One region of the Cellulosimicrobium sp. 72-3 genome, then DNA from elsewhere that is predicted to be linked to it. Evidence: predicted binding sites of a transcription regulator. Region 1 holds the regulator's gene; each other region holds the start of a gene.
The links. The regulator Rex, encoded in region 1, represses fermentation and respiration genes when NADH is low (regulators of the CRP and FNR family bind a similar motif). The targets are predictions, from matches to a motif close to CTTGTGAANNNNTTCACAAG.
Positions count from the first base shown of each region.

Region 2: adhE (bifunctional acetaldehyde-CoA/alcohol dehydrogenase) is a predicted target of Rex. The motif match lies at 1,592-1,611, and genes of this name have one in related genera.
Region 3: mqo (malate dehydrogenase (quinone)) is a predicted target of Rex. The motif match lies at 1,526-1,545, and genes of this name have one in related genera.

Region 1 covers NZ_CP053419.1:1,012,111-1,015,332, reverse strand. The annotation lists gene HKK73_RS04550 (MarR family winged helix-turn-helix transcriptional regulator) at 1-105, opposite strand, end outside; gene HKK73_RS04545 (YceI family protein) at 269-820, shown strand; gene HKK73_RS04540 (redox-sensing transcriptional repressor Rex) at 941-1,615, opposite strand; gene HKK73_RS04535 (glutaredoxin family protein) at 1,672-1,962, opposite strand; gene HKK73_RS04530 (HAD family phosphatase) at 2,012-2,884, shown strand; gene HKK73_RS04525 (30S ribosomal protein bS22) at 2,979-3,077, opposite strand.
Region 2 covers NZ_CP053419.1:2,919,152-2,922,373, forward strand. The annotation lists gene adhE (bifunctional acetaldehyde-CoA/alcohol dehydrogenase) at 1-1,504, opposite strand, end outside; gene HKK73_RS13185 (prolyl oligopeptidase family protein) at 1,711-3,222, shown strand, end outside.
Region 3 covers NZ_CP053419.1:2,688,349-2,691,570, forward strand. The annotation lists gene HKK73_RS12180 (pyridoxal 5'-phosphate synthase) at 1-339, shown strand, start outside; gene HKK73_RS12185 (maleylpyruvate isomerase family mycothiol-dependent enzyme) at 330-1,265, shown strand; gene mqo (malate dehydrogenase (quinone)) at 1,560-3,080, shown strand.

The DNA of each region.
Region 1 (3,222 bases):
CCACAGGCGCTGCTGCTCCGCGTCGAGCCAGCGCGGCTCGACGGCGGGGACTGCGGGGGTGCGGACGGTGCTCGCCGTCGGGGTGTCGACGTCGTTGCGGGTCATGGGTCCTCGGCGGTGCGGGAGGGGCTGGGGGCGTGGGGGCGTCGGAACATTGTTCCACCCCACGGGAATAGACGGACCGAGGGGTGCTGTTGATACGCTCGTTCCGAAGTTGAACGTTCAACCACTTGGTCCGCCCGGACCCCGACCACCCGCAGGAGCACCCATGGCCTCGTCGCTGCCCGCCGGCCTCACCGCCGGTACCTACGCCCTCGACGCGTCGCACTCGCAGGCGTCGTTCACCGTCCGCCACGCCGGGATCTCGAAGGTCCGCGGCACCCTCGCGATCACCGACGGCACGATCACCGTCGGCGACGACCTCGAGTCGACGTCCGTGACCGCCCAGCTCGACGCCGCGTCCGTGAGCACGGGCGACGAGAACCGCGACAACCACCTGCGCAGCGCCGACTTCTGGGACGCGGAGAACAAGCCGACGTGGACGTTCACGTCGACGCGCATCACGGGCGACGGCGACGACTACGTCGTGGCCGGCGACCTGACGATCAACGGCGTCACCAAGCCGGTCGAGCTCGAGACGGAGTTCGCGGGCACCGCGACCGACCCGTTCGGCAACCCGCGCGCGGGCTTCGAGGCGACCACGGAGATCTCGCGCAAGGAGTTCGGCCTCACCTGGAACGCCGCGCTCGAGACCGGCGGCGTGCTCGTCGGCGACAAGATCAAGATCGCGCTCGACGTCTCGGCCATCAAGCAGGCCTGACCGTCGTCCCGGGCACGTCCCGGGCGAGACCGGCGCCCTCCGGCAGGGGTGCCGCCCCGAGGGGCCGCGTGCACCGGCACGCGGCCCTTCGTCGTCCCCGGGTCCGGGCGCCGGGGCGGCTCAGCGCTCCTGCGACGCCGCGAGGGCGCGGGCCTGCGAGTGGAACGCGAGGATCTGCAGCTCGCTGCCGACGTCGACGCCGCGCACGTCGACGTCCGCCGGGACCTGGAGCGCGCGCGGCGCGAAGTTGAGGATCTCGCGCACCCCCGCCGCGACCACGCGGTCCGCGACCGCCTGCGCGTGCGCCGCGGGCGTCGCGAGGACGACGATCGACACCTTCTCGCGCTCCACGACCTCCTCGAGCGCGTCGACGTGCTCGACGACGAGGCCCGCGGCCCGCGTCCCGACGACGTCCGGCGACGCGTCGAGGAGCGCCGCCACGTGGAAGCCGCGCTGCTCGTAGCCCGAGTAGTTCGCGAGCGCGTGCCCCAGGTTGCCGATCCCGACGATCGCGATGCGGTGCTCGTCGACGAGGCCCAGGGCCTCGGTGATGTACTGCGCGAGCGAGTCGACGTCGTAGCCCACGCCGCGCGTGCCGAACGAGCCGAGGAACGACAGGTCCTTGCGCAGCTGGGCCGGGCCCACGCCGGACAGCTCCGCGAGCTCGACCGACGACGTCGTCCCGACGCCCCGCGCCACGAGGTCCCGCAGCGCGCGCAGGTAGGACGGGAGCCGCGCCACCGTCGCGCTCGGGATCCCCGGCGCCGTCACCTCACCGACTACCTGCTCAGCCACCGTCACTCCGTCGTCCAGGGACCGTCCTCGTCGACGGTCACGCTCCACGGGAGGAATCATCCCAGGTCCGCGCGCGGCGCCGAAATCCGGGCCACCGCACGCGCCAGCCGGCGCGCGTCCACGCGCCAGAACCCCTGCTGCACCCCGCCGACCGTGACGACCGGCACGTACTCGCCGTACTGCTCGCGCAGCGCCGGGTCGGTGCCCGGCGCGTCCAGGTCGACCTCCGCCCACGCGACGCCCGCCTCGGCGCACACGTCCTCGACGACCGTCCGCGCGTCGTCGCACAGGTGACAGCCCGCGCGGCCGAACAGCAGGACGGGGGCGGGGGCGTCGGAGGTGCTCACGCCTCCCAGGGTACGAGGCCCCGGCGGCCCGACCGCCTAGAGTGGAGGCATGGCGACGTCTCCCGGCCCGGGCCCCGACCCGACCTCCCGGCCGACGCTCCCCGAGGAGGCGCCCGCGCGCGCCCCCGGTCCGCCGCACCGCACCGCCGCGTTCTTCGACGTCGACAACACGATCATCCGCGGCGCCTCGTCGTTCCACCTCGCGCGCGCCCTGTACCAGCGCGAATTCTTCTCGACGCTCGACATCGTGCGCTTCGCCGTGCACCAGGCCCGGTACCTCGCGTTCGGCGAGAACAAGCAGCAGATCGACCGCATCCGGTCGCGCGCGCTCGCGCTCATCGCCGGGCGCTCCGTCGCCGAGGTCACCGCGATCGGCGAGGAGGTCTACGACACCGTCCTGTCGCTGCGCATCTACCCCGGCACGCGCCGCCTCCTCGACGAGCACCTCGCGGCCGGCCACCAGGTGTGGCTCGTCTCCGCGACCCCCGTCGAGATCGGCGAGCTCATCGCGCGCCGGCTCGGCACGACGGGCGCGCTCGGCACCGTCGCCGAGCACGAGGACGGCTTCTACACGGGACGGCTGGTCGGCGACATGATGCACGGCCGCGCCAAGGCCGCCGGGGTGCGAGCGCTCGCCGAGCGCGAGGGCATCGACCTCGAGGCGTCGTACGCGTACGGAGACTCGCTCAACGACGTGACGATGATGGAGGCCGTGGGGCACCCGTGCCCCATCAACCCCGACGCCCGCCTGCGCCGCCACGCGCAGGACGTCGGCTGGCCCATCCGCGAGTTCCGCGGGCGTCGCCGCCGCGTCGCGCGCAGCAGCGTCCGCACCGCGAGCTGGGCCGGCGCCGCCTGGGCCGCCGCGCTCGTCCTGCGCTCGGTGCGCCGCGCCGTCGACCGGCGCATCGCCCGCCTCTGACCCCGCCCGGGCCGCGCCCGGAGACGCGTCGAGCCCGGTCCCTCGGGAGGGGCCGGGCTCGGCGACGGGTCGGCGCGTCAGGACGCGCGCGACGTCACTTCTTGTTGCGACGCTGGTGACGCGTCTTGCGAAGCAGCTTGCGGTGCTTCTTCTTGGCCATGCGCTTGCGGCGCTTCTTGATGACGGAGCCCATACGGTCCTCGCAATGCTCGAGCGGCGTGTCGGTCGGCGACCGGTCGACCGGCCGCGGGTGGTCCACGGTTGATCGGGGCCCCGGCGACCACGAGGGCGCCGCAAGCCGACCAACACGAGAGAAATCCGCCCCCTAGCCTACCCGC
Region 2 (3,222 bases), 1.9 Mb from region 1:
TGACGATCGTGACGCGGTGCACGTCGCGCATCTGCGCGAGGTACTGGATCGAGTTCGGCTCGAAGTACGTCTTGGCGGGCACCTTGAACCACTGCATGTTGTTGTTGCGCCGCCCGATCCGCTTGACGTTGATGAGGTTGACCGCCGACACGTTGTTCGACACCGAGTTCGCGCCGTAGCTGCCGCAGCCCAGCGTGAGCGACGGGAGCAGCGCGTTGTAGATGTCGCCGATGCCGCCGAGCGACGTCGGGCTGTTCCACAGCACGCGCACGGCCTTCACGCGCGACCCGTACCGCTCGACGAGCGCCTCGTCGGACGTGTGGATCGCGGCCGAGTGGCCCAGGCCGTCGAGCTCGACCATGCGCTCCGCGAGGCGGACGCCGTGCTCGGTGTCGCGCGCCCGCAGGACGGCCAGGACGGGCGTGAGCTTCTCGCGGCTCAGCGGCTCGCCGGGGCCGACGTCGTCGATCTCCGCGAGGATGATCGACGTGTCGTCGGGGACCTCGAACCCGGCCTCGCGCGCGATCCACACCGGCGACTTGCCCACGACCTTCGGGTTGAGCTTCGCCCCGGCGCAGTTCGTGCCGTTCGCCTCGACCCCGAAGATGAGGCGCTCGAGCATCGCCTTCTCGGCGGGCGTCACCCGGTAGGCGTGCAGGCGGGCGAGCTCGCGCATCGCGTCGTCGTAGATCGCGTCGTCGAGGATGAGCGCCTGCTCCGAGGCGCACACCATGCCGTTGTCGAACGCCTTCGACATGACCACGTCGTTGATCGCGCGGCCGAGGTCGGCGCTCTTCTCGACGTAGGCCGGGACGTTCCCCGCGCCGACGCCGAGGGCGGGCTTGCCGGCCGAGTAGGCCGCGCGGACCATGCCGTTGCCGCCCGTCGCGAGGATGAGCGCGACACCCGGGTGGTGCATGAGCGTGCTGGTCGCCTCGATCGACGGGTGCTCGACCCACTGGATGCAGTCGTCGGGCGCGCCGGCCGCGACCGCGGCGTCGCGCACGATGCGGGCCGCCTCGACCGACGAGCGCTGCGCGCTCGGGTGGAACGCGAACACCACGGGGTTGCGCGTCTTGAGCGCGATGAGCGACTTGAAGATCGTGGTCGACGTCGGGTTCGTCACCGGCGTCACGGCGCACACGACGCCGACGGGCTCGGCGATCTCGACGACGCCCGTGAGCTCGTCGCGGCCGATGACCCCGACCGTCTTGAGGTTCGCCATCGAGTTGGGCACGTGCTCGCACGCGAAGATGTTCTTCGTCGCCTTGTCCTCGAAGACGCCGCGCCCGGTCTCGGCGACGGCCATCTGCGCGAGGTGGCCGTGCTGGTGCAGGCCGGCGACGGACGCCTTGAGGACGATCCGGTCGACGTCCTCCTGCGTGAGGCTCATGTACTGGTCGAGCGCCTTGCGGGCCCGCTCGACGAGGACGTCGATCTCGTGCGTCGTGCGGGTGTCCTCGGTGCGGTTCTCGACCTTCGTGCTGGCGCTCTTCGCGCTCATGCGTCCCCTCCGGTGCCCGACCTCGCCGGGCGTCGGCCGCGGGTGTGCCGGGGCCGGGATGCCCCGGCTCCTTCGGCGGTCTCTCTACTTGTGAAGGTTTTCACAAGCCGCGCGTCCCCACAAGGGTCCGGCCCCGATGCGGGCCGAAGGTCCCCGCCTCCTCGTGACCTCCGCACCACGGCCCGCGCGCCGTAGGGTGGGTGACCATGACCGCCGAGCAGACGACGAGCCCCTCGCCCGCGACCGAGAGCCGCGCCGCGACCGACCGACCGGACGGCACCCCCCACGACCCGTACCTCTGGCTCGAGGACGTCGAGGGCGACGAGGCGCTGGCCTGGGTCCGCGCCCGCAACGCCGAGGTCGCCGACACGCTCGAGACCGCCGACGAGTTCGCCGCGACCGAGCGTGCGATCCGCGAGGTGCTCGACTCCGACGCGAAGATCCCCGAGGTCTCGAAGATCGGCGACCGGTACTACAACTTCTGGCGCGACGCGCAGCACGAGCGCGGCGTCTGGCGGCGCACGACGCTCGAGTCCTACCGCACCGACGACCCGGAGTGGGAGACCGTCCTCGACCTCGACGCGCTCGCCGCGGCCGAGGGCGAGTCGTGGGTCTGGCACGGCGCGAGCGTCCTGCGCCCGACGCCGGAGCAGCTCGCCGCGGGCGAGCCCTGGCGGCACGCGCTCGTCGAGCTCTCCCCCGGCGGCTCCGACGCCGACGTCACGCGCGAGTTCGACCTCGTGGAGAAGCTGTTCGTCGCGCCGCAGGACGGCGGCTTCCACCGCGCCGAGGCCAAGGGCTCGCTCGGCTGGATCGACGCCGACACCGTGTACGTCTTCACCGACTTCGGCGAGGGCACGCTCACGCCGTCCGGGTACCCGCGCGTGGTCAAGCGCTGGACGCGCGGCACCCCGCTCGACGCCGCGGTGACCGTCTACGAGGGCACCGACGAGGACATGTACATCTCCGCCTGGCGCTCGCACACGCCCGGGTTCGAGCGCGACTTCGTGCACCGCTCCAAGGCGTTCTACTCCGACGAGCTCTACCTCGCCGAGCGCACCGGCACGCCCGAGCAGCGCCTGACGAAGATCGACGTGCCCGACTCCGCCGAGGTCGGCGTGCGGCGCGAGTGGCTGCTCGTCGAGCTGCGCGACGACTGGACGGTCGGCGGCGCGACGTACCGCGCCGGGTCGCTCCTCGCGGCCCGGTTCGACGACTTCCTCGCGGGCGACCGCGGCTTCACCGTGCTCTTCGAGCCGACGGCGACGACGTCGCTCGCCGGCGCCACGTGGACGCGCCACCACCTCGTCGTCAACGTGCTCGACGACGTGAAGAACCGGCTCCACGTGCTGACGCCGCCGGACGCCGCCGCGCCCGGGGGCGCCGTCGGGCAGGAGGCCGCGGACGCGCCGTGGGTGCGCTCGGAGATCCCGGGCCTGCCCGCGCTGGGCACGGTCGCCGTCGGGGCGGTCGACCCCGTCGACACCGACGACCTCTGGCTCGTCACGACCGACTACCTCACGCCGACGACGCTCTCGCTCCTGTCGCTCGGCGAGCACCCGGGCGACGCGGGCGCGCCCGAGGTCGTCAAGTCCAACCCCGCGTTCTTCGACGCCGACGGCATGACGGTCGCGCAGCACTTCGCCACGTCCGACGACGGCACCCGCGTGCCGTACTTCGTCGTGGGCCGCGCGGACCTCGTCGCGGGGGCGGGCGAG
Region 3 (3,222 bases), 1.7 Mb from region 1:
GGTCGGCAGGTCCGCGTGCGGGGGCCCGTCGTGCCGCTGGACGCCGAGACGTCCGCCGCCGACTTCCTGGACCGGTCCGACTTCTCCCGCGCGACCGCCCTCGCCGGGTCGCAGAGCGCCCCGCTCGCGTCCCGCGCCGCCTACCGCGAGGCGTGGGACGCCGCCCTCGACCGCGTACGGGCGGAGCCCGGGCTCGTCCTCGACGCCTGGACCGCGTACGCGCTCGAGCCGACGAGCGTGGAGTTCTGGGCGTCGTCGGGCGCGGGCCAGACCCGCCTGCGCTACACCGCGGCGTCCGGCGCGCCGACCACCTGGACGAAGGAGCTGCTGTGGCCCTGACCGACGCCCCCGCCCTCACCCCGCCCGACGTCGAGGAGGTCCGGCGCGACGCGCGCGCCGCCCTCGACGCGGTGACCGACGCGGCGCGCGGGCTCGACGCCGCCAGGCTCGACGCGCCGTCGGCACTGCCCGGGTGGTCGCGCAGCCACGTGCTCGCGCACGTCACCGCCATCGGCGAGGCCATGGCGCGCCAGGCCGAGTTCGCCGCGCGCGGCGAGCTCGTCGAGGTGTACGACGGCGGCGCGGCCGGGCGCGAGGACGGCATCCGGACGGGCGCGCTGCGCTCGGTCGCGCAGCACGTCGCGGCGCTCCACGCGCTGGCCGACCGCCTCGACGCCGCGTGGCCCGCCGCCGGGTCCGCCGGGTGGTCCGCGCCGGTGACGTACCGCGACGGCACGGTCGCGGACGCGCTCGTGGCCTGGTGGCGCGAGGTGCGGATCCACGCGGTCGACCTCGACGCGGGCGTCGGCCTCGACTCCTGGCCTCCCGCGCTCGGGCTGCACCTCCTCGACTTCCTCGGGGTCCGGCTCGCGGACGACGTCGTGGTCGAGCTCGACGGGGAACCAGGAGACCTCGTCGTGGGCGCCGGCGGCGTCCACGTCGGGCGGGGCGTTCTCCGCGTCGGACCGGGCGCCCTTCGCGTCGGACCGGGCGGCCTCCGCGTCGGACCGGGCGGCCTCCGCGTGGCTGCCGGACCTGAGCCCGCGGCCGAAGCCGAACCCACGCCCGGGGCCGCAGCCACGCCCGGCCGGGGTGCCGTCGTCGTCCACGGCCGCCTCACCGACGTCGCCGCCTGGCTCGCGGGCCGCACCCCCGGCGCCGAGCCCACCGCCCGCCTCGCGGGTGAGCCCGTGAGCCTTCCCGAGATCGGCCCGTGGCCGTCCCCGTACTCCCCGCCGCGGGAGAACTCCACCCCCGCGAGGTAGAGCCCCGGTCGGCCCAGGTAGAGGCATGGTCGGCTCGTGCACGCAGACCACGGCTCTACCTCGCGAGACCACGGCTCTACCTCGCGAGACCACGGCTCTACCTCGCAGGAGGACGGCTCGGGACCCGTGCTCTCCCTCGCGAGATCGTGGTGCGACCCGGGCGAACGCGGCCGGATCGCGCGGTACGCGACGTCCGACCTGCCCGGCTCGGGACCGAGGTCCCGCGAAAGTGTGACGCACGCCCGTGACGCACCGCACAGTTAGTGCACTCTTTCACAAGCGTAGGATCGACATGTGTCGAGTCGAGCGAGCAACCCCGCAAGCAGCGCAGACCAGATCGACGTAGCCCTCATCGGCGGTGGCATCATGAGCGCCACGCTCGGGGCACTCCTGAAGGTCTTGGAGCCCACCTGGACGGTGCGCATCTACGAGCGCCTGGACGCCGTGGCGCAGGAGTCGTCGAACCCGTGGAACAACGCCGGGACGGGTCATGCCGCCCTGTGCGAGCTGAACTACACGCCGGAGAAGCCGGACGGCTCGATCGACATCACCAAGGCGGTGAAGATCAACGAGCAGTTCGAGGTGTCGCGCGAGTTCTGGCACCACCTGCTCACGACGGGCGCGCTGCCGCAGCCCGCGAGCTTCATCTCCCGCACCCCCCACATGACCTTCGTGCGCGGCGCGGAGAACGTCGACTACCTGCGTCGCCGCTTCGAGACGCTGCGCCGCCACCCGCTGTTCAGCGAGCTCGAGTTCACGGACGACCCGGCGGTCATCGCCGAGTGGGCCCCGCTCCTGGTCGCCGAGCGCGACGGTGACGAGCCGGTCGCGGCGACGCGCGCGACGAGCGGGACGGACGTCGACTTCGGCGCCCTCACCGAGCAGCTCGTCGACTACCTCGTCTCGGAGGGCACGCAGCTCTACCTCGAGCACGAGGTGAAGAACCTCAAGAAGACGAAGGACGGCCGCTGGCGCCTGACGGTCAAGGACCGCTCGTGGAACGCCCCGAAGCGCCGCTCGACGGTCGAGGCCCGGTTCGTGTTCGTCGGCGCCGGCGGCGGCGCGCTGCCGCTCCTCCAGGCGGCCGGCGTCCCGGAGGCGAAGGGCTACGGCGGCTTCCCGATCAGCGGCGAGTTCCTCCGCACGGACGACCCGGCGCTCGTGGCCCAGCACCAGGCGAAGGTCTACGGCAAGGCCGACGTCGGTTCGCCGCCCATGTCGGTCCCGCACCTGGACACGCGCGTCGTCGACGGCAAGACGTACCTGATGTTCGGCCCCTACGCCGGGTTCAGCCCCAAGTACCTCAAGAAGGGCAAGTACCTCGGGCTGTTCACGTCGCTGCGCCTGCACAACCTCGGCTCGATGGTCGGCGCGGGCCTGAAGAACCTCGACCTCACCCAGTACCTGGTCGGCCAGCTCCTCGCGAGCCCGGAGACCAAGTTCACCGCGCTCCAGGGCTTCATGCCGACGGCGCACCCCAAGCACTGGGAGACGATCACGGCGGGCCAGCGCGTCCAGGTGATCAAGAAGGACAAGGACGGCAAGGGCGTCCTCGAGTTCGGCACCGAGGTCATCGCGGCGGCCGACGGCTCGATCGCCGGCCTGCTCGGCGCCTCGCCGGGCGCCTCGACGGCCGTCCCGGCGATGATCGACCTGCTCGAGCGCTGCTTCCCCGCCCGCTTCACCAAGTGGCGCCCGGAGCTCGCGACGATGATCCCGAGCCTCGGCCACGCCCCGTGGGAGGCGCACGAGCTCGAGGGCCTCGACCAGCTCACGGGCGACGCGGACGTCGACGCGGTCGGCTCGCGCGCCTGACGCGAGCGACACCGCTCCCCCGCGAACGGCCCGGACCTCCACGAGGTCCGGGCCGTTCGTGCGTCCGAGGACGCCGCGCGCGTCGAGCAGCACGCGACGGCTCGGCACGAGGCTCAGGACGCGGCAGCTCAGCGTGCGGGGG